Variovorax paradoxus: one gene and its partner. The protein of the gene in region 2 interacts with the protein of the main gene of each other region in a pairwise test. Links are inferred from orthologs where the notes say so. Each region holds a gene or a part of one and is shown on either strand. Other genes may lie near its edges. The genes, in order: ftsL and ftsB.

What was found.
Region 1: the proteins of ftsB (region 2) and ftsL interact in binary tests that used the Escherichia coli proteins (3 or more experiments, as listed by UniProt). The link is inferred for Variovorax paradoxus from one-to-one orthologs.

Annotation. Positions count from the first base shown.
Region 1 is NZ_JAUSXG010000001.1:4,333,253-4,349,859, forward strand. Bases 786-3,760 are described here. They hold ftsL (cell division protein FtsL), read right to left. Parts: upstream 2,461-3,760; coding sequence 2,110-2,460; downstream 786-2,109. Other genes in these bases: QFZ42_RS20795 (peptidoglycan D,D-transpeptidase FtsI family protein), read right to left, coding at 786-2,036; rsmH (16S rRNA (cytosine(1402)-N(4))-methyltransferase RsmH), read right to left, coding at 2,462-3,385; mraZ (division/cell wall cluster transcriptional repressor MraZ), read right to left, coding at 3,394-3,760. In the rest of the region: QFZ42_RS20790 (UDP-N-acetylmuramoyl-L-alanyl-D-glutamate--2,6-diaminopimelate ligase), read right to left, coding at 1-285; more of QFZ42_RS20795, read right to left, coding at 288-785; more of mraZ, read right to left, coding at 3,761-3,822; ATP-dependent protease ATPase subunit HslU, read right to left, coding at 4,090-5,418; ATP-dependent protease subunit HslV, read right to left, coding at 5,421-5,966; QFZ42_RS20825 (STAS domain-containing protein), read right to left, coding at 6,028-7,716; RNA polymerase-binding protein DksA, read right to left, coding at 7,760-8,737; QFZ42_RS20840 (YdgA family protein), read left to right, coding at 9,140-10,621; QFZ42_RS20845 (CobW family GTP-binding protein), read right to left, coding at 10,695-11,747; QFZ42_RS20850 (class I SAM-dependent rRNA methyltransferase), read right to left, coding at 11,832-13,055; QFZ42_RS20855 (tyrosine recombinase XerC), read right to left, coding at 13,052-14,098; QFZ42_RS20860 (YdcF family protein), read right to left, coding at 14,082-14,687; QFZ42_RS20865 (DUF484 family protein), read right to left, coding at 14,717-15,415; dapF (diaminopimelate epimerase), read right to left, coding at 15,412-16,296; QFZ42_RS20875 (hypothetical protein), read right to left, coding at 16,345-16,607. UniProt on the Escherichia coli protein: Essential cell division protein. May link together the upstream cell division proteins, which are predominantly cytoplasmic, with the downstream cell division proteins, which are predominantly periplasmic.
Region 2 is NZ_JAUSXG010000001.1:1,283,268-1,294,731, reverse strand. Bases 308-2,985 are described here. They hold ftsB (cell division protein FtsB), read left to right. Parts: upstream 308-1,346; coding sequence 1,347-1,625; downstream 1,626-2,985. Other genes in these bases: QFZ42_RS06060 (hypothetical protein), read left to right, coding at 2,968-2,985; QFZ42_RS06065 (ATP-binding protein), read left to right, coding at 2,271-2,948; pnuC (nicotinamide riboside transporter PnuC), read left to right, coding at 1,651-2,274; eno (phosphopyruvate hydratase), read left to right, coding at 308-1,328. Outside these bases: QFZ42_RS06085 (DUF1330 domain-containing protein), read left to right, coding at 1-14; more of eno, read left to right, coding at 45-307; more of QFZ42_RS06060, read left to right, coding at 2,986-3,945; Hsp33 family molecular chaperone HslO, read right to left, coding at 4,024-5,031; QFZ42_RS06050 (gamma carbonic anhydrase family protein), read right to left, coding at 5,066-5,590; QFZ42_RS06045 (ferritin-like domain-containing protein), read left to right, coding at 5,628-6,440; QFZ42_RS06040 (MaoC family dehydratase), read right to left, coding at 6,453-6,929; QFZ42_RS06035 (thiolase family protein), read right to left, coding at 6,968-8,101; QFZ42_RS06030 (TetR/AcrR family transcriptional regulator), read right to left, coding at 8,197-8,766; QFZ42_RS06025 (Bug family tripartite tricarboxylate transporter substrate binding protein), read right to left, coding at 8,812-9,786; QFZ42_RS06020 (DUF72 domain-containing protein), read right to left, coding at 9,804-10,577; site-specific tyrosine recombinase XerD, read right to left, coding at 10,590-11,464. UniProt on the Escherichia coli protein: Essential cell division protein. May link together the upstream cell division proteins, which are predominantly cytoplasmic, with the downstream cell division proteins, which are predominantly periplasmic.

The DNA of each region.
Region 1 (16,607 bases), 3.0 Mb from region 2 along the record:
GGCGATCGGGCCCGTGGCAGCCTTGAGGCCGGGGTAGCTCGCAATGCGGTCGCTGAACTCGCCCTGATCGAAGCCGAAGGCGTCCACGCCCTCGTGTTCGACCAGGCAGGCCGCCGCACCCTGCGCCAGCGCGGCCGCCACATGCTTGCGCCCGTCGGTTGCGGCGCCGGGCCACGCGACGAAGCCGTCGCCGGCCCCGACCGGCCGGCTGTCCGCATGCAGCGCGCCCTGCACGCGCTCCTGGAGCCAGAGCGCGGCAAGTTGGGGGGAAGTGAGTGTCAGCATGCTCAGAAGCTCTCGTCGACGCCTTGCGTCACCACCAGAGGTTTGACCGCGAGATCGGGCGGAACGTTCATCATGCGCAGGGTCTGCTGCACGACTTCGCTGAAAACGGGCGCGGCGGCCACGCCGCCGAAATACTGGCCGTCGCTCGGCTCGTCGATCATCACGCCGACGATGATGCGCGGCTTCTCGATCGGCGCCATGCCGGTGAACCACGCGCGATATTTGTTGCTCGCGTAACCTTTGCCAACCTGCTTGTGCGCCGTGCCCGACTTGCCGCCCACCGAATAGCCGATGGTCTGCGCGCGCGTGCCGGTGCCGCCCGGCCCCGCGGCCATCTGCAGCATCTTGCGCACCGCCAGCGCGTTCGAGGGCGAGAACACCCGCACGCCCGGGGGCGACTCCGTGTTCTTGAGGATCGTGACCGGAATGATGGCGCCGTCGTGCGCGAACGCTGTGTACGAATGCGCCATTTGAAACAGCGACGCCGACAGGCCGTAGCCGTAGGCCATGGTGGCCTGCTCGACCGGCTTCCAGGTCTTCCAGGGGCGCAGCCGGCCGGTCACCGCGCCGGGGAACTGGATCTGCGGCTTCTGGCCGTAGCCGAGCGCGGTGTAGGTGTCCCACATCTCGTGCGGCGACATCTTCTGCGCGATCTTGAGCGCGCCGACGTTGCTCGACTTCTGGATCACGCCCTCGACCGTGAGCGTGCCGTAGTTGTGCGTGTCGCTGATGGTGAAGCCGCCCATCTGGAAGCGGCCGGGCGAGGTTTCGATCAGGGTGGACGGCTTCACGCGGCCGGCCTCCAGCGCCATGGCCACGGTGATTGGCTTCATGGTCGAGCCGGGCTCGAAGGTGTCGGTGAGCGCGCGGTTGCGCAGCTGCTCGCCGGTGAGGTTCTGGCGCTTGTCGGGCACGTAGCTCGGGTAGTTGGCCAGCGCCAGCACCTCGCCGGTCACGGCGTCGAGCACCACCACGCTGCCGGCCTTGGCACGGCGCGCGGTCACGGCGTCGCGCAGCTTCTGGTAGGCGAAGAACTGCACCTTGCTGTCGACGCTGAGCTGAATGTCCTTGCCGTCGACCGGCGGCACGGTTTCGCCCACGCCCTCGACCACGCGGCCCAGGCGATCCTTGATGACGCGGCGCGAACCCGCCTTGCCGGCGAGGTCCTTGTTGAACGAGAGCTCGATGCCCTCCTGCCCGTTGTCCTCGACGTTGGTGAAGCCCACCACGTGCGCGGCGGCCTCGCCCTCGGGGTACTGGCGCTTGTATTCCTTGCGCTGGTAGATGCCCTTGAGGTTGAGCGCGGCGATCTGCTTGGCGATGGGCTCATCGACCTGGCGCTTGATCCAGACGAAAGTCTTGTCCTCGTCCTCGAGCTTCTTGTCGAAGTCTTTCTGCGACATCTCGAGCAGCTTGGCCACCTGCTTGAGCTTGGCCCGCACCTCGGGGTCGTCGCGCTCGATGTCTTCCGGAATGGCCCAGATGCTCGGCGCCACCACGCTCGAAGCCAGGATGAGCCCGTTGCGGTCGAGAATGCGCCCGCGGTTGGCCGGCAGTTCGAGCGTGCGCGCAAAGCGCACTTCGCCCTGCCGCTGGAAAAAGCTGTTGTTGAAGACCTGCACGTACGCGGCCCGGCCCGCCAGCACGACGAAGCCGAAGGCGATGCCGGCCACGATGAACTTGCTGCGCCAGACCGGCGTCTTGCTCGCGAGCAAGGGGCTGGTGGTGTAACGAACGCTGCGACGGCTCATTGGTGCACCCTTGGCGCTGCGCGCCTTCCCGCCGAGCGGGAGCGAGCTTGCTTGGGACGGCCCGGCGCGGCGCTCATCGCTGGGCCCTCGCGACCGGTTTCGGCGCCGGGCCCGTGGCCACGGCGGGCGCGGGCGGCGCCACCACGGCCGGAATCACCGTGCCGTCGGGCCGCACGTACTGCGTGATGGCCGGCGTGGTGGTGCGCATCTGGAGCTGCTCCTTGGCCAGCTTCTCCACGCGCAGCGGCGTGGCCTGCGCGCGCTTTTCCACCTGCAGCCGGTCGTGGTCGAGCTCGAGCCGCCGCGCTTCCTGCTGCGAGCGGTCGAGTTCGGTGTACAGCTGGCGCGACAGGTACTGCGTGTGCACAAGGTACAGCGCCGTCGCAATGACGGCCAGCAGCAGGAGCAGGTTGAGGCGCGCCATGTCAAACAGCTTCCGTGCGCTCGGCCACGCGCAGGATGGCGCTGCGCGAGCGCGGGTTGCCACGCACTTCGTCGTCGGACGGCTTGATGCGCTCGAGCGCGCGCAGCTTCATCACCTTCGGGGCGGCGAACGGCGCGCGGCGGTCGTAGACCTCCTTCGAGTGCTTGGCGATGAACTGCTTCACGATGCGGTCTTCCAGCGAGTGGAAGCTGATCACCGCGAGCCGGCCGCCGGGCTGCAGCACGGAAAGGCTCGCCTCTAGCGCCTGTTGCAGCTCTTCAAGCTCGGCGTTGATGAAAATCCGAAAAGCCTGAAATGTGCGCGTTGCAGGGTTCTGGCCCTGCTCGCGGGTTTTGACCGTGCCAGCCACGAGCTCGGCCAGTTCGGTGGTGGTTGAAATTGCGCCCCGTTCTTGTCTGCGAGCAACAATCGCCTTTGCAATCTGAACAGCAAACCGTTCTTCGCCATAGTCACGGATCACCTCTGCAATCTGCTGAAGTTCGGCCGTTGCCAGCCAATCGGCCACGCTCTCGCCGCGCGTGGTGTCCATGCGCATGTCGAGCGGGCCGTCGAAACGAAAACTGAAGCCGCGCACCGGGTTGTCGATTTGCGGCGAACTCACGCCCAGGTCCATCAGCACACCCGCCACGCTGGCGTCGGGCAATTCGCCCAGCGAACGGAATCCCTGGTGCCGGATGGAAAAACGCGCATCCGAGATGCGCGCTGCTTCGGCCACCGCTTCCGCATCCTTGTCGAATGCGATCAGCCTGCCTTCCGGTGCCAGCCTCGCAAGAATGGCGCGCGCATGCCCGCCGCGCCCGAAGGTCGCATCCACGTAGGTGCCGGCCGCCGCCGTGCTGCCTGAAAGAAGGGCTTCCACCGCTTCGTTCAGCAAGACGGTGGTGTGAATCCATGGAGTGTTCACACGAGTCCTCAGAACGCGAAGTCCTGAAACACATCGGGCATCTCGCCCTGGGTGGCCTCGGCCTCCTTGGCTTCGTAGGTGGCCTTGTCCCAGAGTTCGAAATGATTGCCCATGCCCAGCAGCAGCGTCTCGCGTGCAATGCCCGTGGCCGAACGCAGTTCGGGCGAAACGAGGATGCGGCCGGTACCGTCCATCTCGACGTCCATGGCGTTGCCGAGAAATACGCGCTTCCACCACTGTGCCGACATCGGCAACGCGGCGATGCGGTCGCGAAATTTCTCCCACTCGGGGCGGGGGAACACCATGAGGCAGCCGTGCGGATGCTTGGTGATCGTGAGTTGGCCGTTCGCCGTCGCGCTCAGGACGTCACGATGCCGGGTCGGCACGGAGAGCCGCCCCTTGGCATCCAGACTGAGCGATGAAGCGCCTTGAAACACGACCAGAACCCTTGTATTGGGAATGCCGCAGCACCCGAAAGAGGCACTACCCGCACTTTTCCCACTTAACTGCACTTTTTTGCACTGTAGCAGGAAACACTTCACGCGCAACTGGCCGTTGGTGGTATTTTTTGTAATGGAATCAACGACTTAGCGCTGATTTCCAAAGCTGGAAACCAGTGAATTTCGTTGAGAATTAAGCACTTAGCTCACGCAGTGAATGTGATGCGTGAAGCGCGGCCCCGTTACAGGGGCCGCAAGGCGGCTTCAGAGGATGAAGCGCGAAAGGTCTTCGTCGTGACTTAGTGCCGCAAGGCGCTGGTCGACGTAAGCGGCATCGATGCGGATGGTCTGTCCTTCGATACGGGCCGCGTCGAAGCTTACCTCATCGAGCAGCCGCTCCATCACGGTGGACAAACGGCGGGCGCCGATGTTCTCGGTACGCTCGTTCACTTCGAAGGCGATGGTCGCGAGGCGGTTGACGCCTTCGGGCGTGAAATCGAGCGTGACACCTTCGGTCGCGAGCAGCGCCTGGTACTGCTTCACGAGCGACGCGCGCGTCTGGGTGAGGATGCTTTCGAAGTCCTGCACCGAGAGCGACTGCAGCTCAACGCGGATCGGAAAGCGCCCCTGCAGCTCGGGAATGAGGTCGCTCGGCTTGCTGAGGTGGAACGCGCCGCTCGCAATGAAGAGCATGTGGTCGGTGCGCACCACGCCGTACTTGGTGGTGACAGCCGTGCCCTCGACCAGCGGCAGCAGATCGCGCTGCACGCCTTGGCGCGACACATCGGAGCCCTGGGCTTCGCTGCGCGTGGCGACCTTGTCGATCTCGTCGATGAAGACGATGCCGTTCTGCTCGGCATTGGTGATGGCCTGGGTACGGATCTCGTCCTCGTTGACCAGCTTGGCGGCTTCTTCATCGATCAGGAGGCGCATGGCCTCGGCGATCTTGAGCTTGCGCGTCTTGCGCTTGCCGCCGCCGAGCTGGCCGAACATGCCGCGCAACTGCTCGGTCATTTCCTCCATGCCCGCCGGACCCATGATTTCGAGCGGTGCACGGGTTTCGGCGAGATCGAGCTCGATCTCCTTGTCGTCGAGCTGGTGCTCGCGCAGCTTCTTGCGGAAGGCCTGCCGGGTGGGGTTGGGGCCGTCCAGCGCGGGTGCGCCGCCATCGGCCCCGCGCGCGGGCGGCAGCAGCACGTCGAGGATGCGGTCTTCGGCCGCGTCTTCCGCGCGGGCGCGCACCTTGGCGCTCTCGGCCTCGCGCGTCTGCTTGACGGCGATTTCGGCCAGGTCGCGAATGATCGAATCGACGTCCTTGCCCACATAGCCCACCTCGGTGAACTTGGTGGCCTCGACCTTGATGAACGGCGCATCGGCCAGCCGTGCCAGGCGGCGCGCGATTTCGGTCTTGCCCACACCCGTGGGGCCGATCATGAGGATGTTCTTGGGCGTGATCTCGGTGCGCAGCTTCTCTTCGACCTGCTGGCGGCGCCAGCGGTTGCGCAGCGCAATGGCCACGGCGCGCTTGGCGGCCGGCTGTCCGACGATGTGGTTGTCGAGCTCGGAGACGATTTCCTGCGGGGTCATGGACATGGTCAGAGCGCTTCCACCGTGTGGTTCATGTTCGTGTAAATGCAGATTTCGCCGGCTATCGCGAGCGATTTGCGCACAATCTGCTCCGCCGTGAGGTCGGTGTTGTCGATCAGCGCCTTGGCCGCCGACTGCGCGTAGGCGCCGCCCGAACCGATGGCAATCACGCCGTCCTCGGGCTCGAGCACGTCGCCGTTGCCGGTGATGATGAGCGAGGTGGTAGCGTCGGCCACGGCCAGCATGGCCTCGAGCTTGCGCAGCACGCGGTCGGTGCGCCAGTCCTTGGTGAGCTCGACCGCGGCGCGGGTCAGATGGCCCTGGTGCTTTTCAAGCTTGGCCTCGAAGCGCTCGAAGAGCGTGAAGGCGTCGGCTGTGGCGCCGGCAAAGCCCGCGAGCACCTTGCCGTGATAGAGCCGCCGCACCTTGCGCGCCGTGCCCTTGATGACGATATTGCCGAGAGTGACCTGCCCGTCCCCGCCAATGGCGACCTGGTCGCCCTGGGGAGTCTTGCGGCGCACGCTCACGATGGTGGTGCCGTGAAACTGTTCCATCGAAGCCATCTGGGGATGCCGTGGGGCAATGCAACCCCATGCGCCCCAAGTCACCGGCGGGCTAGTTCTTCCGGACGGCCACCGTGGCGTGGTCGGCAATGCCGACCAGGTCGAACAGCGCCCCAATGAGGCGGTGGGCGTCCACGAACTGGACCCGCTCGCCCTGGGCATCGCGCGCGCGCACCCAGCTCAGCAGCGTGCCGGCGGCGGCAAGGTCCATGCGCAGCAGTGCCGCGCATGAAATCACCGGGGCGGTGGTGTTGCGCAAATCGGTGTCCAGCCGCTGCAGGCTCGAATGCGCCTCGCCGCGCAAGTCGCCGGCCAGCGCGGCAAAGCCGCTGTCGGCGGACAGAAAGCTGTCCGATTCGCCGTTGACGGACAACAGCGACCACACGGAGCCCGCACCCGAACGGCTCGGCTCTGGCGCCGCAATCGTGGCGCACTCGCCCTTGGGGTCCTGCCAGGCGGGGGGCGACACCTCGTAGGTGATGCAGTAGTTGAGCGCCACCAGTTCGAAGCCGTCCGGCAGGTTCATCATGCGCAGCGTTGCAAGGTGCAGCTGCCACCACACGTCTTCGGTGCGGCGCTCGTTGTTGGGCGTTGCCTCGGCCAGCACGGCAAGAAGTTTTTCCGACCCGATGAAGCGCAGCTTGACCGGCGAATCCGCCCAATGGGTGAACAGCACGCGCAGCGGCGAGACGGCCTCGGCCTCGACGGCGGCCAGCGCGCGCCAGTCGAGCGTCCAGATGGAGCCGGCCTGCGACAACGCACGCGTGAGATTCATCAGCCCGTCGCGCGACAGGCGTGCGGGGCTGGTCCAGTCGGCTCCCGCCGAAACCAGCTCGGCGTGCTGGCTGGCGGCGACCGCCTGCACGTCGCGCGCCAACTCGTCGAGCGGCACCCAGTCGGGGCCCATGCGCTTCATGCGCTGTGCGTAGCGCATGCGCGCAGCGGCAAATCGGGTCGCGTCGCCGGTGGCGCGGTACAGGTCGAACAATGCGCGCCAGCGCGTCTCATCGCGCTCGGCGGCGGCATGGTGGCCCTCGGCGCCCGCGGTCTCGGAGGCCAGGGCTTGCAGAAGAATCGCCTCGGCCCCGGTGTCGTCGCCATGTGCGAAACGGATCACCGCCTCTTCCAGCGCGCTGTCGCGTGCGAGCCGCGCCGTGAGCAACGAGGTGTCGTCGACCGCCGCGCTGGCCGGAATGGGGGCGGCCGCGGAAGCCGAAACCGGAATCTCCGCGGCAGCGGCAGCGGCAGCAGCCGGCACAGCCCTGAAAGCGGGTGCCGCGAGCAGGCTGGCCACCTCGGCCTCGTCCATGGGCGGAGGCAGCGTTTCGGCGCCCACTTCGGGCGGCGCATTCGCCAGCACCTCGCCGTTGGGGCCGCGGCCCTTCCACCACTGCTGCGACATCTGCTCTTCGATCTCGTCGATCTTCTTGAGCGTGAGCGCGCGCCCCTCGGATTTTTCCGTGGTGGTGTTCAGGTTGAAGGAAGACGGCGTGACCGTTCCTTCGAAGGCATGGGCGGCCGCTTCGCGCTGCCGCAGCTTGCGGAGCATGTCGAACTCGCGCCGCCGCACGAAATCGTTGCGCTGGCGCCGCTCGATCATTTCCTTCAGCATTTCCCGGCTGTAGGCCTGGTCGGGCAGCGTGGAATCGGCGGCCGCATTCAGCTCCGACCAATCCTTGAGCGGATTGCGGACGAACTTCGCCACCTTGGAGAGGAGGCGGCTCGATTCTTCCTTAGCCATCTACAGGAATCTCGCGGCGAACTGGGGTCTTCTATCCTTCCGCTCAGTCCCCGAACATCTTCTGCTTGAGTTCGCGGCGCTGCTGCGCTTCGAGCGACAGCGTGGCCGTGGGGCGGGCCAGCAGCCGGCCGACACCGATGGGCTCGCCGGTTTCGTCGCAGTAGCCGTAGTCGCCGGCATCGATGCGCTGAATCGATTGCTCGATCTTCTTCAGCAGCTTGCGTTCGCGGTCACGCGTGCGCAGCTCGAGTGCGTGCTCTTCCTCGATGGTGGCGCGGTCGGCCGGATCGGGCACCACCACGGTGTCTTCACGCAAGTGCTCGGTGGTTTCGCCGGCGTTTTCGAGAATGCCGCGCTTGAGTTCGACGAGCTTCAGGCGGAAGAACGCCATCTGCTTTTCGTTCATGTACTCGGTATCGGGCATGGCGATGACCTCGGCGTCGGTCAGTTCGGCAGCCGACTTGGCTTTCCAGTTGTTGGCCAGCTTCGGGTCTTTTTTCACTGCGACCGGGGGCGGCGGCACCAGCGCATTGGAAGGCGCTTGCGAGAAGGAAGACTTGGCCGCGGTGGAAGCCACCGATTGCGGCATGGAAGGCACGGTGAGCTGCGACAGCCGGGACACGCGGCCGCCTCGCGCGGGAGCGGGCGTGGCGGTCTGAGCGGGCATCGAAGGTGTCGCCGTGGCGGAAGAAGAGGCGGCAGCCGTTTTTTTCATTGGGATCGGAGGGGCAGAAGTAACGGCAGCAGTGCGGCCGACAGTTTTGGATGGCGGTAGACCCGCGACTGCAGTTTTGGTTGCACTCTTGACCGGGGCGGATGCCACCGGCGGCGCAGCAGACTTTGCAGGCTTGACGGGCTTCTTTGCAACGGTCGCGGCCTTGGCCGATGGCGTTGCTGGCTTCTTTGAAGCGCTTTTTGGTTTCGGGGCCGGAGCTTTTGCAGCGGAAGAAATCTTTTTTGCCGCGGGTACAGCCGGCTTTGCAGCCACCGCTTTCCTGGCGGTGGACTTGGTTGCTGGCATTGCCTTGGCGGCGGGTTTCTTCACGGTGACTGGCTCCTTGAACGAACTGGAACGCGCTTTCACTGGGTGTCTCCTCCCAAGGGAACCACTGCGGGGGTTGAGGCCCGCCGGCTCCACATGTCGGAGTGCTCGCAGTGACGAACCCCGGGGTTATACCCCCGAAAGCCCGCCAGAAACTTGCGGCGCCCCGTGCCATAAGCCACATCTCGCCCTTAAAACGAAAGCGTGGCCGCCGGAACAGGCGCGCGATTGTATAGAGAACTCGAAATGGAAGGGAGATGTACCTGCAAACCGCTTACGTCCGTTAGCATCGCCGGCGTTGCCGGAGGGGGCAACAAGACCTGCCGAGCTGAACAAGCGGGTGCGGGTCGATTCGATCATTCCTACAAAAGAGAAGAAATCTTGAGCAAAAAAGCAGTTTTGGGCACGCTGGCCGCCGCCATCGCCGTTGCCTATGGTGGCAGCACGTGGTGGGCCGGCACGAAAGTCAAGTCCAGCTACGAAGCCGCCCTGGAGGAGTTGCCGAAGCAGACCGCGCTGGTGCGCGTGATCGATCGCAAATATGAGAGCGGCTTCTTCGGCGCAGTGAGCACCGTGACCTTCGAATTCGGATGCGCGGCCGATGCCGCCGCCACGGCGCCCGCTGCCGTCAAGTCGGCCGAGAAGGATGAAGAAGACGACGAAGACGGCGATACCGATGCCGGCAGCACGCCGTTCAAGCCGGTGCGCATCACCGTTCGCGACACCATCCGCCACGGCCCGATTGCCGGCGGCACCCTGGCCGCAGCCACCATCGACAGCGAACTGGTGCTGGACGTCAAGGGCCAAGCCGCCGCCGAAAAGTTCTTCGGCAAGGCCAAGCCCCTGACGGCGCACACCAAGGTGGCGTTCAACGGCGCCTACGCAACCGACCTGACCGTGGCACCGGTCAAGCTGGCCGAAGAAGGCAAGGGACAGTTCGCCTGGCAAGGCGCGCAAATGCGCGCCGAGATGAACGGCGCCCGTACCCAGGTGAACTACAGCCTGGCGATGCCGGGCCTGGACGTGACCGACACCCGCACCGGCGTCACCCTGAAAATGGGCAAGCTGGCCGGCAAGGCCGACATGAACAAGAGCGAAGGCTGGATCCTGGCCACGGGCAAGACCGAAGCCCGGCTCGACAGCTTCGAGTTCGCAGCGCCCAAGGGCTTTGGCGCCGGCGCCGAGGGCAAGGCCCTCCCCACCGTGCTGCTGCAGAACGTCGACATGATTGCCGATGCCAACATCAAGGACGGGCTCTACGAGTCGATCGGCACCATCAAGGGCACCGGCAAGGTCGGCGAGACGAAGATCGACAAGTTCGAGATGACCAGCGGCGGACGCCGCATTCACGCCGCCGGCTACAAGAAGCTGGCCGATGCCTGGATGCAGTCGGCCGCCATCAACGGCTGCGGCAAGGGCGGCAGCAAGGCCGCGCAAGCCGCCATGCAGACGCTCATGGAGCAGCTCGGCCCTGATCTCAAGGCCATGGCCAAGTACAACCCCGAACTCGGCCTGGACAAGATGCTGGTCGAAATCGGCGGCAAGCGCGGCGAAATCAGCTACACGGCCGGCATGGTCGGCGTAACCGACGAAGACCTGAAAGATCCGGGCATGGCGCTCTTGATGAAGCGCGGCGTGCTCAAGGCCAGCGTGCGGCTGCCGATGCAATGGCTGGAGCAGATTGCCGCCACCGGCGCCGAGAGCGGCCAGTTGCCTCCGCCTGAAATGGTGGCGGGGCTGGTCGAACAGGGCGAGGGCATGGGCTTCGTCAAGCGCGACGGCACCGACATCACCAGCCAGGTCGAGTACAGCGAAGGCAGCCTGAAGGTCAACGGCAAGCCGCTCGGCGGCATGGGCAAGTAAGCAGCCCCCGCTGAAACAAAAAAAAGGCGCTGCCCTTTCGGGGCAGCGCCTTTTTTTTATGTCGGATGGCCCGTCACACGAGGCACTGCTCGAGTCCCTGCTCGAGGATTTCGCGCGGCAGCTCGATGCCGATGAACACCATGCGGCTCTGGCGCACTTCGTCCTTGCCCCACTCCGGGCCCAGGTCGCTGCCCATCAGCTGGTGCACGCCCTGGAAGATCACCTTGCGCTCGGTGCCCTTCATGCTCAGCACGCCCTTGTAGCGCAGCATGCGCGGTCCGTAGATGTTGACGATGGCACCCAGGAAATCTTCCAGCTTGGCCGGATCGAACGGACGGTCGGCCTTGTAGACGAAGCTCTTGACGTCGTCGTCCGTGTGGTGATGGTGGCCGTGGCCCTCGTGCTTGTGCGAGGGATGGTCGCAATGCTCGCCATGGGCGTGGTCATGGTCGTGATGGTCGTGGTCGTCTTCCTTGAGGAAGTCTGGGTCGATGTCGAGCTTGGCGTTCAGGTTGAAGCCGCGCAGGTCGAAGATGTCCTTCAGCGGCACGTCGCCGAAATGCGCCTTCTGCTGGGGCGCGCGCGGGTTCATGTGCTTCAGGCGATGAATCAGCGCATCGGTTTCCTCGGCCGACACCAGTTCGCTCTTGCTGATGAAGATCTGGTCGGCAAAGCCCACCTGGCGGCGCGCTTCCTGGCGGTCGTTGAGCTGCTGCGGCGCGTGCTTGGCATCGACCAGCGTCAGAATGGAGTCGAGCAGATAGCTCTCGGCAATCTCGTCGTCCATGAAGAAGGTCTGCGCCACGGGGCCGGGGTCGGCCAGGCCGGTGGTCTCGATCACCACGCGATCGAAGTCGAGCAGGCCCTGGCGCTTCTTGGCTGCGAGCAGCTGCAGCGCTTCGCGCAGGTCTTCGCGGATGGTGCAGCAGACGCAGCCGTTGCTCATCTGGATGATCTGCTCCTTCGATTCGGTCACGAGAATGTCGCTGTCGATGTTCTCTTCGCCGAACTCGTTCTCGATCACCGCGATCTTCTGGCCGTGGGCTTCCGTCAGGATGCGCTTGAGCAGCGTGGTCTTGCCCGAGCCTAGAAAGCCGGTGAGGATGGTGGCGGGAATAAGGGCCATGGTGTGCTCCGGAAGCGGAAAACAGGGAAGAAAAAAACTTGGCAGGCAGTTTAGCCAATGCCACTCAGTTGCGTTGGCGCAGGGTCAAGCCGGCTTTTTCACCACCACCAGCCCCTTGAGGTATTCGCCCTCCGGAAACTCGATGGTCATCGGATGATCGGGTGCCGCGCCCAGGCGTTCGGCGATGTAGCCGTCCACTTGGGCGTCGATGCCCGCCGAAGCCACGATCTTGTGAAAAAGGTCGGCACTGATGCCGCCCGAGCACGAAAAAGTCAGCAGCACGCCGCCGGGCTCCAGCAGCTTGAGCGCCAGGCGGTTGATGTCCTTGTAGGCGCGGGCCGCGCGCTCGGCATGGGCGGCGGTGGGCGCGAACTTCGGCGGGTCGAGCACGATGGCGTCGAAAGTGCGGCCCTGTTCGATGAACTCGCGCAGCACGGTATTGACGTTGGCGTCCAGAAATTCCGTCTTCAGGCCCGAGCCCTCGCCACCGCCGAAGCCGTTCAGCGCCAGATTGGCCCGCGCTTTCTCGAGCGCCGGCTGCGACGAATCGACCGACAGCAGCTCGGCCCCCTCCAATGCGCCGGCCGCTTGCAGGCCCGCGAGCGCCGCCACCGTGAAGCCGCCGGTGTAGCAAAAGCAGTTGAGCACGCGCCGAAAGCGCCGGTGCTGCGCCAGTTCGGCAAAGCGCTGGCGGCTGTCGCGCTGGTCGAGGTAGAAGCCGGTCTTGTGGCCGGTCGCGATGTCGAGCGAGAGCTTCCAGCCGTGCTCGCGAATCGTGATTTCAGTCGAGCCCTCCCCGCGCAGCCAGCCCGTGACCGGCTTCAGGCCTTCGCGCTCGCGCCCGCTGGCATCGGAGCGCTCGTAGAGCTTCTGCAGGCCGGTCGCCGCGAGCAGCGCGTCGGCAATGGCGGCCTTCCAGCGCTCGACACCGGCCGACAGGAACTGCGCCACCAGCGTGTCGCCGTAGCGGTCGACGATCAGGCCCGGCAGCCCGTCGGCCTCGCCGTGCACCAGCCGCACGCCGTCGCTCTGCAGATCGAAAAGCGCCCGGCCGGCCACCGCGCGGGCGCACACCGACGCCAGGAACGCGGCATCGATGCGCTGCGTTTCGACAAAGCTCCAGGCCCGCGCGCGGATCTTGGAGATGGGGCTGAAGGCGGCCCAGGCCAGGAACACGCCCTCGTGCGATTCCACGCGCACCGTTTCGCCGGAATCGGCGCCGCCGCGTGCAATGGCGGATTCGAAGATCCAGGGGTGGCGGCGCTGCAGCGAGCGCTCTTTGCCGGGCTTGAGTCGGAGGGTTTTCATTTGTTGTGGGTGTCGTCTTTTTTGGGCTTGGCCCGTGCACTTTTTTCAGCGCGTGTCTGCGCATCCGTGCTCTCGGGCCGGGCCTGCGCGCGCGGATGAGCCGCGTCATAGGCCTTGGCCAGGTGCTGAAAATCCAGCCGGGTATAGATCTGCGTGGTGGCAATGTTGGCGTGGCCGAGCAGCTCTTGCACGGCCCGCAGGTCGCTGCTCGACTGGAGCACGTGGCTCGCGAACGAATGCCGCAGCATGTGCGGATGCACCGGCGCCGCGAGACCGGCCTTGAAGCTGCGCTCACGCAACAGCTTCCACACTGCATGCGACGAAAGCCGCAGGCCCTTGGTGTTGATGAAGAGCGCCGCCGCGCCTGCCGGGTCGCGCAGGCCGGCGGTCGCCAGCGCCGGGCAGTCGCCGCGCACCGCGAGCCAGTCGCGCAGCGCCTCGGCCGCCTTGCCGCCGATCGGCACCAGGCGCCGCTTGCTGCCCTTGCCGAGCACGTTGGCCTCCATCGCATCGAGATCGACCCAACCGAGCGCCTTGTTGCTGGCCTGCGCATCGAGGCCCGTGAGCTCGCTCACACGCAGGCCGCAGCCGTAGAGCACTTCGACGATGGCGCTGTCGCGCGCCTCGGTCCAGGGATCGGCCTCGGGGTCGTACAGCTCCGCGAGCTGCACTGCGTCGTCGACCGCCAGCGCCTTGGGCAGCGGCCGTGCGGCCTTGGGCGCATGCACGTCCGTCACGGGGTTGGAAACCACCAGCCCCTCGTTGCCGAGCCAGCGGTAGAAGCTGCGCCAGCATGAGAGCACCAGCGCAATGCCGCGCGGCTCGCGCCCCGCGCCGTGCAGCTGCGCCATCCAGCGCCGGATGTGCGCGGTCTGCACGCGGTCGAGCGGAAGCCCGGCCTCGGCGGCGTTGGCCGCGAGCGCTTGCAGATGGATGGCGTAAAGCTCGACCGTGCGCGCCGCCAGCCGGCGTTCGACACGCACATGCTCCAGGTACTTTTCGACCCAGCGCGTGTCGATGGTCTTCTCAGTGGAGGTAGCCATTGAACGCATTGTTCACGACAGCCAAAGGCTCGCGCAATGCGCCCTTGAAAACCATGCCCCAGCGCTGCCAGCAGCGCGTGCTGGCAGCGGCGTACTGAACGTCGAAGTCCTTGTCGAAACCGCCGGCCCGCACCAGCCGCTCCACGCGCCACAGGTGATAGGGCTCCGACACCACGATCACGCTGTGAATGCCCGCCGCCTGCAGCATCGGGCGCGACATCGCCAGGTTCAGGCGGGTGGAAGTCGACGCCGGCTCCAGCAGCAGCGGCCCGGCATAGCCTTCGGCGCGCGCATGCTGCTGCATGACCTCGGCTTCGACGCGGCCGTCCTCCTTGTCGACCCCGCCCGACAGCACCAGCTGCTTCACGCGGCCCGCGTTGGCCAGCGCAATACCGGTGTCGACCCGGCCGGTGAGGCATGGGTTCGGCTTGCCGTCGAGGTAGGCCCGGTTGCCCAGGATCAGCGCGGCATCGGCTGCGCGCCGGGGCGGGTTGTCGAGTGTTTCGACCGCGCGCTGCCAGATGACGGCCGCAATGGCCAGGTACGTCAGCAGCCCGCCAAGCAGCACCGTCCACAGCACGGGCCGCACCGCGGCCCGCCAGGACCGGTGCCGCCCGCTCAAGGCCGCAGCCGCGACAGCGCGCCCGAAGCCAGTTCGGCGATGCGCTCGAGAAAGTCGGTGCCCATTTCGGCGTTGAAGCGCTGGGCGTCCGGCGAGGCCAGCACCAGCAGCCCGAAGGCCGGCGATTCGGCATCGGGCCGCAGCGGAATCAGCGCAATCGACATCGCGCCCGCCGGCTCGGGCAGCCACTTGGCCGCCTCGAATCCCGAATTAAGCCCGCAGTAGGGCGAAGTGAGCGAGGTGGCCAGCGCCTTCACGTCGTCGCTCACCCACTGGGCGTACGCCTCGTTGAGGTAATCGGCGCCGCAGTCCCACACCTTGATGGCGGTTTGCGGCACCAGGAACAGCGACTGCAGGTCGACCGCGATGCGGTACGGCAGGCTGCGCGGGTCGCGCGTGGTCAAGAGGCCCTTGGTCCAGCGCTGCAGGCGGTCGGCAATGACCACGTTTTCGGTGCCGTGGCGCACCATGTCCATCAGGCGATGCTCCAGCGCCTTGATTTTTTCGCGCAGCATCTCGGCCTGGCGCTCCTGCAGGCTCACGGCGCGGTTGCCGTGCGGGCTGGTGAGCTGCACCTGCGCCAGCAACTGCGCGTGCCGCTCGAAAAAGTCGGGCGTGTTCGCCAGGTAGTTGGCGATGTCGTCTTCGGTGATCGGGTTCATGGCGTCGTCGTCGTTGTTTCTGAAGTTGGTCATGGCAGCTCGGGCACCTCGATGTCCCCCTCGAAAACCGTGGTGGCCGGGCCCGTCATGAGCACGGGGTGCCCCTCGCCCTCCCAGCCGATGGTGAGCACGCCGCCGTGCGTTTGCACGTCGACCCGGCTGTCGAGCAGGCCCAGTCGAATGCCCGCCACCACCGCGGCACAGGCGCCGGTGCCGCAGGCCAGCGTTTCGCCGGCGCCGCGCTCGAACACCCGCAGCTTGACGTGCGTGCGGTCGACCACCTGCATGAAGCCGGCATTCACCCGCTGCGGAAAACGCGGATGGTGCTCGATCTGCGGGCCCTGCCTGGCCACTGGGGCGGTTTCGACGTCGTCGACCACCTGCACCGCGTGCGGGTTGCCCATCGACAGAACCGCCACCGAGACAATCGCCGAATCGGCATGCGTGCCAAGGGCCAGGTGCCAGGTGTGCCACGCGCCCGTCGGCTGCGGGTCGAGCCCCGCGGTGTCGAAAGGCACGCGGGCCGGCTCGAAAACCGGCGGCCCCATGTCGACCGTGACCCGGCCGTCTTCGTTCATGCGCGGCTCGATGACGCCCGACAGCGTTTCGACGCGCACCGCGTCCTTCTCGGTCAAGTGGTGCTCGCGCACGAAGCGCATGAAGCAGCGAGCGCCGTTGCCGCACTGCTCCACCTCGCCGCCGTCGGCGTTGTGGATCACATACTGAAAATCGACGCCCTCGGCCGCGCCCTCGGAGGGGCGCCGCACCGTGAGGATCTGGTCGGCGCCGACGCCGAAGTGGCGGTCGGCCAGAAAGCGGTATTGCGCGGCCGTGAGGCCCAGCGTGCCGCGCGTTTCGTCGAGCACGACAAAGTCGTTGCCGGCTCCCTGCATCTTGGTAAAGCGGATTCGCATCGGGCGATTATCCGCCCCCGAAAATGGCCCGGCTTGTCCAAGGCCCGGTCAGCCGCAGCGCGCGGCGACCACCAGGCCTTGCGGATCGACATCGACAGTGAGCCTCGCCGGGTCGCCCGGCGGCGGCAACGGCGTGCCGGCCGCCGAGCTGCGCGCGGATTTGGAACCGGTGCGGGTGCGCATTTCTTCCAGCAGCGGCGGGTTGAACGGCCGGCCGAGCGCGTAGCGCGCCTGCCCGGCCTGGCAGGCTTCTTCGGCAGGCACCGTCACGAGGACGGGCGGCGGCGGCGCCTCGGAGGTGAGCGGGCGGA
Region 2 (11,464 bases):
CCGCCCCGGTCTGAGATTCAGTTCAAAAAAACGAAAGGCAATAAGTGAGTGCAATCGTAGACATCGTCGGCCGCGAAATTCTCGACAGCCGAGGCAACCCCACCGTCGAATGCGACGTGCTGCTCGAATCGGGCACCATGGGCCGCGCGGCCGTGCCCTCGGGCGCATCGACCGGTTCGCGCGAAGCCATCGAGCTGCGCGACGGCGACAAGAAACGCTACCTGGGCAAGGGCGTGCTCAAGGCGGTGGAGAACATCAACACCGAGATCTCGGAATCCGTGCTCGGTCTCGACGCCAGCGAGCAGGCTTTCCTCGACCGCACGATGATCGACCTGGACGGCACCGACAACAAGGGCCGCCTGGGCGCCAACGCCACCCTCGCCGTCTCGATGGCCGTGGCACGCGCCGCCGCCGAAGAGTCGGGCCTGCCGCTGTACCGCTACTTCGGCGGCATGGGCGGCATGCAGCTGCCGGTGCCGATGATGAACGTGATCAACGGCGGCGCGCACGCCAACAACAGCCTCGACCTGCAAGAGTTCATGATCATCCCCGTGGGTGCTCCGAGCTTCCGCGAGGCCGTGCGCTACGGCGCCGAGGTGTTCCACGCGCTCAAGAAAATTCTGGGCGACCGCGGCATCAGCACGGCGGTCGGCGACGAAGGCGGTTTCGCGCCCAGCGTCGATAGCCATGAAGCGGCCATTCAACTGATTCTCGAAGCCATCGACAAGGCCGGCTACGTGGCGGGCGAGCAGATTGCGCTCGGCCTCGACTGCGCCGCCAGCGAGTTCTACAAGGACGGCAACTACGTGCTCTCCGGCGAGAACCTCACGCTGTCGGCCGGCAACTGGGCCGACATGCTGGCCACCTGGGTCGACAAGTACCCGATCATCAGCATCGAAGACGGCATGCACGAAGGCGACTGGGACGGCTGGAAGCTGCTCACCGATCGCCTGGGCAAGCGCGTGCAGCTGGTAGGCGACGACCTGTTCGTCACCAACACCAAGATCCTGCAAGAGGGCATCGACAAGGGCATTGCCAACTCGATCCTGATCAAGATCAACCAGATCGGCACGCTGACCGAAACCTTCGCCGCCATCGAGATGGCCAAGCGCGCGGGCTACACGGCCGTCATTTCGCACCGCTCGGGCGAGACCGAAGACAGCACCATCGCCGACATCGCGGTGGGCACCAACGCGGGCCAGATCAAGACCGGTTCGCTCTCGCGCTCGGACCGCATCGCCAAGTACAACCAGCTGCTGCGGATCGAAGAAGACCTCGGCGACATCGCCAGCTATCCCGGCCGCCGCGCGTTCTACAACCTGAAATAGCGCCCGGAAGCCGGCGGCATGCGCTCGCGCCTCGTTCCACCCATCGTGCTGTTGCTGCTGCTGGCCATCCTGCAGTGGCAGCTGTGGAACGGGCGCGGCAGCGTGCTCGACGTCTCTCAGCTGCAGGCCAGGCTGGCAGCGCAGAAGGAAGCCAACGCCAAGGCTGCGGTGACCAACGACAGGCTGGCTTCCGAGGTCAACGATCTCAAGGTCGGCCTCGAGATGGTCGAGGAGCGTGCGCGGCAGGAATTGGGCATGGTCAAGCCCAACGAAGTGTTCGTTCAAGTGACCCACTGAACACGCACCCAAGACCTCACCGTTGATGCCCGAGTTCTTCTCGGCCCCCGCCTTCGCGCTCTGGGGCTCACCGGTCAGCTGGCTCGAGCTCGTGGCGGCCGTGCTGGCGCTGGCCATGGTCGGCTGCAACATGCGCGAGATTCATTGGGGCTGGCCGCTCGCGATCGTCAGCTCGCTGCTCTACGTGGCGGTGTTCGCGCAGGCCCGCATCTATGGCGACGCCTCGCTCCAGGTGTTCTTCGCGGTGGTTGCGTTCTGGGGCTGGTTCCAGTGGCTGCGCGGCCACCGCGCCGATGGCAGCGTATTGCGGGTCGACCGGCTTTCGCCGCGCGGCATTGCGCTTGCGCTCGTGGCCTGCGCGTTGGCATGGCCCGCGGTCGCCCTCTTCCTGCAGCGTTTCACCGACACCGACGTGCCCTGGTGGGACGGCTTCTCCACCGGGCTCAGCTTGGTTGGCCAATTTTTGCTCGGGCGCAAGTTCATCGAGAACTGGCTGGTGTGGCTGGCGGTGAACATCGTGAGCGTGGGCCTGTTCATTCACAAGGGCCTGTGGCTCACGGTCGGGCTCTACGCGGTGTTCGCGGTGCTCAGCGTGGCGGGCTTTCTGGCATGGCGCTCGCGCATGCACGGCGAGGCCGCGCGCGCATGACGCCCATGCTGCCGGCCGGATGCGTCATTGCACTGCTCGGCGCCGAGAGCACGGGCAAGACCGAACTCGCCCGCGCGCTCGTGCAGCGCCTGCAGGAGCGCGGCATTGCGGCCACGCTGGTGGGTGAGTATCTGCGCGAGTGGTGCAATCGCGAGGGCCGCACGCCCCGTCCTGACGAGCAACGCGCCATCGCCGACGAGCAGACGCGCCGCATCGATGCCGCAGCGGCGTCGGGTGTGGTGGTGGCCGACACCACGGCGCTCATGACCGCGGTCTACAGCGAGCAATTGTTCGGCGATGCCTCGCTCTATGCCGACGCGCTCGCCGCGCAACGGCGCTACGCCATCACGCTGCTCACCGCGCTCGACATTCCCTGGGTCGCCGACGCCTTGCGCGACGGCGACCACGCGCGCGAGCCGAGCGACGCTTTGGTGCGCGCGGCGCTTTCGGGCGCCGGGCTTTCATTCGCGGTGGTACATGGCGCCGACGGCGAAAGGCTCTCCAATGCCTGGAACGCCATCAATTCCATTGCCGGCAACGAAGGCCGCACCCGGGCACGGGGGCGCGCCGATTCGAAACCCACCTCCTGGTCATGGCCTTGCGAGAAATGCTCCGACCCGGAATGCGAACATCGTCTGTTCAGCGACCTGCTCGTTCGCCGCGACAACCCGTAAAACCCCGTTCGGAGATCTGATGTTTCCGCTTCGTTTCTCTCGCCTTGCTTGTCTTTTTTGTCTCCTCGGCCCGGCCCTGCTCGCAGCCGGCACCGCGACAGCGGCGCCAGTCGCAGCCACGGTGGAAAACGCCACCACCACCACCGCCTGCGCCGAAGAAGACAACGTCTCGCTGGTGCTGCGCGGAGAGGGCATCCGGCGCATGCGCATCGAGGCGCTGCAGCCGTCCTATCTCGAGAGCATCGGCAACGACACCACCGCGCCCGACTTCTCGGGCTGCAATTTCGACGGCGGCGCCCACCCCACCGATCCTGCGCACAAGTTCAAGCCGCGCCGCGTGGTACTGCTCGACGACGCCCAGTGGCGCATCGTCGGCATGACGCTGCCCAGCTTCTGGCGGCCGCAGCAGGTGCCGGTGCGCGTGGGCGCGCGCACGGACCGCGGCTTTCACCTGCTGCAGATCTTCCGCAAGGAAGAAGGCAAGGTGCTCGAGGCGCTGGTGCTCTATCCGGCCGACGGCTACTGGCGCATCAAGCCACTGCCGGAGGCGCGCTTCGGCGACGGGGTCTACGGCTCTTCGTTCCTGCTCGGCCCGGTCGAACAGGGCAGCCGGCCGGTGGTCGACATTGCGGCGATCCGCATCGTGCCGAAGCCGCTCGCCATTCACCTGCGCTTCGCCAGGGGCGGCAGCGCCGTGGCCAGGGTGTCCGAGATCAGCCGTGCGCGCACCGCGCTCGACGTGCGGCTCTCGTCGCGGACCACGGATGCGCGGCCCTTCGCGGTGCTGCGCTCGATGTATGTCGCGCCCGACAACGCCGACGTGAGCGAAATCCGTTGGGAGGAAGCGCCCGGCGCCACGGAGCAGGTGCTGCCCCTGCCCGACGTGAAAACGCTGAGCGGCACGCAATTGCGCTTCGGGCGCAGCCTGCCTTCGCGCCACAACACGAGCGCGCCCGACATCGCATTCGGCGACTTCGACGACAAGGCGCCGCGCTGAGCGAGTGCGCTGCCCAGCCGGGGGGCTCGCACGTGATTGGAGCAACGATCCGCTCCGAATGCGCGAGGCCCAGGCGCACTACTGCACAACGGGGCTGGCGGGAACCTGGTCGCCCGGCGGCGTGAAGATCTGGGCCGTGTCGACGGCATCGAAGCGGTACTGCTTGCCGCAGAAGTCGCAGCCCACCTCGATGTCGCCGCGCTCGGCGAGGATTTCCTCGGCCTCTTCCACGCCGAGGCCGCGGATCATCTGCGCCACCCGATCTCGGCCGCAGGTGCATGCGAAATGCGGACCCAGCAGGCCAGCCTGCGGCTCGAAGCGCAGCAATTTTTCTTCCCAGAACAGGCGGCGAAGAATGGTTTCGACGTCGAGCGTCAGGAGCTCGTCGCGCGTCAGGGTCGACGCCAGAATCGAGATGCGGTTGTAGTCCTCGTTGCGGCCGATCTGGTCTTCGTTGGCCTGGTCGTGGTCCTTGTCCGAAGTACCCGACGCGCCTTCGAGGTTGCCCTCGCCCTTGATCGGCAGGCGCTGGATCAAGAGGCCCGCCGCCACCTTGTCGTCGGCCGCGAGCACCAGCGTGGTGTCGAGCTGCTCGCTCTGCAGCATGTAGTGCTGCAGCACGTCGCTGAGCTTGCCGAGCTTCTCGCCGTCGTCGTCGAAGAGCGGCACCACGCCCTGGTACGGCGTCGTGCCCGGCAGCTTGTCCTTGGGGTCGAGCGTGATCGCGCAGCGGCCCTTGTTGTTCTCGTTGACCATGTCGGGCAGGCGCGCATCGGCCGGCAGGTCGCCGATCACCTTGGCGGTGGCGCGCAGGCTCAGGTCGGGCTTGGCCTCGGCCACGGCCACCTTGACCGGACCGTCGCCGAAGATCTGCAGAATCAGCGAACCGTTGAACTTGATGTTGGCCTGCATCAGCGTGGCCGCGGCGGTCATCTCGCCGAGCAGCTCGGCCACGGGCGGCGGATAGGCGCCGGTGGTGGTGTTGGAGGCGCGCCGCGCCAGGATTTCCTGCCACGCATCTGTCAGGCGCACGATCACGCCGCGCACCGGCAGGCCATCGAACAGGAATTTGTGCAGCTCGCTCAAAACGGATTCTTCTTTCTGTGGGGCCTGCGCGGTGTCAGGCAATTTTCTTGAGGCCCTTCGCATAGCGAACGGCGTTGTTGACGTAGTGGTCGGAGCCGTGGCGCAGGCGGGCGGCGTCTTCGTCGCTGATCGTGCGCATTACCTTGGCGGGCGAACCGAAGATCAGGGAATTGTCGGGAAACTCCTTGCCCTCGGTCACGACGCTGCCGGCGCCAACAATCGAATTGCGGCCGATCTTCGCGTTATTCAAGACCACGGCCTGGATGCCGATCAGAGAGTTGTCGCCGATGGTGCAGCCATGCAGCATGACCTGGTGGCCGATGGTGACGTTCTCGCCGATGGTGAGCGGGCTCCCGGGGTCGGAATGCAGCATCGACATGTCCTGCACGTTGCTGTTGCGGCCGATGGTCATCGTCTCGTTGTCGCCTCGCAGCACCGCGCCGAACCAGATGCTCGCGTTCTCGCCCAACTGCACGTTGCCGATCACTTCCGCACTGTCGGCGACCCATGCGCCGGCGCCGAGTTGCGGCGCAACGCCGTCGAGTTCATAGAGGGCCATCGTCGAGTCTCCGGGGGCAAAAACTAGAATTGTAGGGATGCACCCCCGATTGAGCGCGCTGGCCGCGCTGCGACTGACCGACCCTGAAGCCAAGGTGTCGGCGACGCGCGCCACTGCTGCATTGGCAGCTACCGATTCCATAGCAACTGAACCCCTCCGCGCCGAAGGGGACGATCTTGGCGTGCCGGGCCGCCCCGAACGGCCGCTGCGCGTGGCCGCCACCGCCGTACAGAAACGCTCGCCCTTCACGCCCGAGGGCCGCGCCGCGCTGATCCATTCGATCTGCCACATCGAGTTCAACGCGATCAATCTCGCGCTCGATGCGGTGTGGCGCTACGACGGCATGCCCGAGGCCTATTACCGCGACTGGCTGCGCGTGGCGGATGAAGAAGCACAGCACTTCACGCTGCTGCATGCGCACCTGCAAGGCATGGGCTACCGCTACGGCGACTTCCCGGGCCACGACGGGCTCTGGAGCATGTGCGAGAAAACCAAGGACGACGTGCTCGCGCGCATGGCGCTGGTGCCGCGTACGCTCGAAGCACGCGGGCTCGATGCGACGCCGCTCATCCAGGCCAAGCTCAAGCGCGTCAACACGCCGGATGCGCTGCGCGCGGTCGAGATCCTCGACATCATCCTGCGCGACGAAGTCGGCCACGTGGCCATTGGCAACCGCTGGTACCGCTGGCTCTGCGAACGCGCCGGCCGAGACCCGGAGGCGACTTATCCCGAACTCGTGGCGCACTACGAAGCCCCGCGCCTGAAGCCCCCTTTCAACCTCGAAGCCCGCGAACGTGCCGGCTTCAGTGCCGAGGAGTTGCGTGCGCTCTCGGCGGGCACCAAGGACTGAATAGAAGAAGGTTTATGCCGGCCTGGCGTGCACGACCAACCTGGGCGTGAAGTTCTGCACCACCTCGCCGTGCTGGTTGAGCGTGCGGCAGCGCATCGTCACCATCGCGCGGCCAGGCTTGGAACGCGAAGGCACGATCTCGACCACCTCGCTCACCACGTGCAGCACATCGCCGGGGCGCGTCGGCTTGGGCCATTGCAGTTCGCCGCCCGAGCCGATGATGCCCTCGGCGAGCGGAATGCCGCTTTCCACCAGCAGCTTCATCGTGAGCGCCGCCGTGTGCCAGCCGCTAGCCGCAAGGCCGCCGAAGAAAGTGCTCTTCGCGGCTTCTTCGTCGGTGTGAAAGGGCTGCGGATCGAACTGGTGCGCAAAGGCCTTGATCTGCGCCGCGTCCAGCGCGTGTTCGCCGCTCTGGAAACGGTCGCCGACCGACAGGTCTTCGAGATACATCGCGCGCTGGGCGCCGGTGTCCTCAGGGAGTGCCGCCATGGGAGTTCCTTGTAGTGCTTGCGCGCATTCTCGGACTTTCAGAGGCGTTCGAGGATGGTGGCAATACCCTGCCCGCCGCCGATGCATTGCGTGGCCAGGGCGTAGCGGCCCTTCTCGCGCGCCAGCAGAGCCGCAGCCTTGCCGGTGATGCGCGCACCGGTCGCGCCCAGCGGATGGCCGATGGCAAGGCCGCCACCATCGAGATTGACCTTCGCCGGATCGAGCCCGAGGTCGCGGATGCAGGCCAGCGCCTGCGACGAAAAGGCTTCGTTGAGTTCGATCACGTCGAGGTCGGCAGCATTCAGGCCGGCACGCGCCAGCGCCTTGCGCGCCGCGGGGATCGGGCCGATGCCCATGACCGCCGGATCGACCCCCACCGCCGCGAAGGACTTGATGCGCGCAAGCGGCTGCAGCCTGTATCTTGCGGCGAAGGCATCGCTGGTGACCAGCACGACCGCGGCGCCGTCGGTGAGCGGCGACGAGGTGCCGGCCGTCACCACGCCATCGGAACGGAACGCCGGCTTCAGCCCCGCCAGCGCCTCGGCCGAAGTGCTCGGGCGAATGCAGCCGTCCGCATCGACCACGTCGCCGGAGGCCAGCCGCACCGGCACGATCTCGCCTGCCAGGCGGCCTTCGGCGCGCGCGGCGGCAGCCTTGCGGTGGGACTCGACCGCGAACGCCTCCTGGTCGGCGCGGCTCACGTTCCAGCGCTGTGCAACGTTCTCGGCCGTCTCGCCCATCGAGATGTAGGCGTCGGTGTTTTCCATCAACTCCGGACTGGGCGAGAAGTTGAAGCCGCCCTGCGGCACCATCGTCATCGACTCCACGCCGACGCACAGGAAGGCCTCGCCCATGCCCGCTTCGATCTGCGCCGCGGCGATGTGCACCGCCTGCATCGACGAGCCGCAGAAGCGGTTCACCGTCATGCCGCCCACCTCGTGCGGCAGGCCCGCGAGCAGTCCGACGATGCGCGCAAGGTTGTTGCCCTGCGAAGCTTCGGGATAGGCACAGCCGAGGATGATGTCTTCGAGCAGCGCGGGATCGAGATCGGTGCGCTGCAGCAGGCCGCGCACCACGCCGGCGGCCAGCGTGTCGGGGCGAACCTCGGCGAGCGCGCCCTTCTTCGCGAAGTGGAAGGGCGAGCGGGCATAGGCGGAGATGACGGCTTTCATGAAGAGGCTCCTTGCAATGAGACTACCATCCAATCGGTAGGCAATCAGGTCAAAAAATAGGCACGCCGATGCGTGCCTGCGATACCGCCCGGCGATCAGCCGGGCAATGCACTCCTGAGCTGCGCGATGGCTTCGTCGAAGTCTTCGGCGCGCCCCGTCATGCGAGAGGCGAGCAGCGCGCCCTGGCAGACCGAGAACACATAGGCCGCCAGCGACGCGACCTTCTTCTGTCCGGCCGGCGCCAGCGCCCCCAGCACGCCGGTGAGCCACAGCACCTGGGTATTGCGCAGTTCCTGCACGGCCTGCCGCAGCTCCTCGTTGATGCAGTCCCAGCCGGGCGTCAACGCCCCCGCGGGACACATGCCCGAACCCGCCTTGAGCGTGTGGCGGTACATGCGGAAATAGGAGTCGAGCGCGGCCTTCGGCGTTCGCACCCTGGCGGCGTCCCAATCCTTGAAGGCCTGGGTGGCCTCGCGGATCACCGCGATGCCCAGCGCTTCCTTGGTGGGAAAGTGGTGATACAGGCTCGCCTTCCGGATGCCGACCGCATCGGCCACGTCCTGGAAGCTGAAGCCCAGATAGGAGCGCGTTTCGATCAGCGAGCGCGCCACCGCGAGGATCTGCTCGCGGGTGGTGCCGGTGGCAAAAACGGGGGCGCTGGACATCTACCTACTATAAGGTAGGGAAGCACCGGCCTGCAAGCCGCAGGATCAATCGGCCTTGATGTTCGCCGCCTTGATGATCCGCCCGTTGCTCTCGAACTCCGAGGCGATTTCCTTTGCGAAGGCGGCCGGGGCGCCACCGGTCGGCACGTTGTCGGTGGCGGTGAGCTTTGCGCGAAGCTCCGGGCTGGCCAGCGCCTTGTTGATCTCGGCGTTGTATTTCGCGATCAGCGCGGGCGATGTTGCCGCCGGCGCGAACACACCGAACAGCGAGTTGATGTTCGCCGCGCTGTAGCCCAGCTCGCCCAGGGTGGGGACCTGCGGCAGGCTCTCGAGTCGCGCGGGCGCGCCCACCGCCAGCGGACGCAGCTTGCCCGACTGAATGTGCGAGGACAGCGTGGGGCTCGCATTGGTCGAGAGAATTTCGAACTGCCCGCCCAGCGCATCGTTGAGCTGCTGGCCGCCGCCCTTGTACGGCACATGCGTGATGTCCACGCCCGTCGCCGCCCTCACCTGCTCCAGCACGATGTGGCCGAGCGATGCCGGACCCGAAGTGGCCCAGCGCACCGCGCCCGGCTGCGCCTTGGCATCGGCGATGAGCGCGCGAAAATCCTTTGACTTGCTGCCCGGCGTGGCGATCAGCAGCACCGGCGAATACATCACGCTCGCGACGGGCGCGATGTCTTTCTGCGCATCGAAGGGCAGCTTGCCCAGGTGGGGGCTCAGCACCAGCGGGCTGATGGCCGAGAAGCCCAGCGTCGCGCCATCGGGCGCGGCCTTGGCCACGGCGTCCATGCCGATGGCACCGCTGGCGCCGGCCCGGTTTTCCACCACCACGGTGGTTCCCAGCTGGACGGCGAGCTTGTCGCCGAGCGCGCGGGCGACCACGTCGCTGACGCCGCCGGCGGGGTACGCGACGATGAGGCGCACGGTCTTCGGAACGGTTTGAGCCTGCACACCGGCTGCGGCCGCGCAAAGCGCCACGCCCGCGAAAAGCCACAAGGGCTTGAACGAGAAATGCATATCGGGTCTGGGGTAGTTCATGGCTGCCGGTCTGGGGAGAGCGCCGATTCTGAAGCAATGCGCAACAGCGTGAGTGCGTTGCCCACAGCCTCGCCGCCCGCCGTGTTGTCGAAGATGCACCAGCACGCCGCGCCCTCCTCGCGCGCCTGCCGCAATCGCGCGGCGAGCCGCGTCAGCAGCGCGTCCTCATAGGCCGACCAGTAGCGGCGCGGCGAGCCGTGCAGGCGCAGGTACACCAACCCGGGCCATCCGCCGGGCGCGGCTGCCTCGTCGAACAGCACCGGGTCGGCCAGCACGCGCGCGACATCGAAATCCGACAGCACGGCTTCCGCCTGCGGCACGAACCAGCTGCGGTGCCGCGGTTCGAGCGCGACCGACCCTGAGTGCCGGCGCCGCAGCGCCGCAAGAAATCGCTTCACCGCGCCGGCATCGAACACGAGGCTGGGCGGAAGCTGCACCACGAGGCAGCCGAGCTTGGCGCCCAGCCCATCGGCTTGCGCAATGAATGCCTCGAATTCGGGCATGGCATCGAGCAGCCGTTTCTCATGCGTGATGGATTGCGGCAGCTTGACCGAAAAGCGAAAGCCCTCGGGCGTGCTGGCGTCCCAGCGCTCATAAGTTTCGCGACGGTGCGGCCGGTAGAACGAGGTGTCGATTTCCACCGTGTCGAAGCGCTGCGCGTAGCGCACGAGGTGCGAACCTTCGGCCGGAAACTCCGGCCACAGTGCGCGCGGCAGGCTCCAGCCGGCACAACCGATGCGCAAGGTCGGCAGCGGCATCGTGCGGTCCATTTCGCCGCGCCTTCAGCCCCGCGGGTGATGCTGCGCGTGCAACTGCTTGAGCCGCTCGCGCGCCACGTGGGTGTAGATGGTGGTCGTCGAAATATCGGCGTGTCCCAGCAGCAACTGCACCGCGCGCAAATCGGCGCCATGGTTCAGCAGGTGGGTCGCAAATGCATGGCGCAGCGTGTGCGGCGACAGCGGCACGTGAATGCCGGCGGCCGCGGCCTGCTTCTTCACGATGACCCAGAACATCACGCGCGTCATGCCCGCGCCGCGCGAGGTCACGAACAGGTCGGGCGTCTGCTGGCCATCGAGAATGGCCGGCCTCGACTCCTCCAGGTAGCGCTCGATCCAGCGGCGAGCCTCACCCCCGAACGGCACGAGGCGTTCCTTGTTGCCCTTGCCCAGCACGCGCAGCACGCCGTCGTTCAGGCTCATGTCGATGGCCTTGAGCGCAATGAGTTCGCTCACGCGCAGCCCGCTCGCATACATCAGCTCGAGCATGGCGCGGTCGCGCAACCCGAGCGGCGTTTCCACGTCGGGCGCGGCCAGCAGATCGTCGACCTGTTTCTCCGACAGCGTCTTGATGGCGCGCGGCATCTGCCGTGCCGGCGCGAGCCGCAGGCTCGGGTCGGCCACGATGCGCCGCTCGCGCAGCGCCCAGCGGTAATAACGCTTGAACACGGTGAGCCGCCGATTGGCCGACGTGGCCTTGCCCTTGGTGGAGAGGCGCACGCCCATGTAGGCCTGCAGATCGTTCTCCTGCGCGGCATCGAGCACCACGCCGCTGCGCTCCTTGCGAAGCCATTGCGCGAACAGCGCCAGGTCGCGGCGGTAGGCGGCCAGCGTGTTCTTCGACAGCCCGTCCTCGAGCCAGAGGGCGTCGATGAAATCGT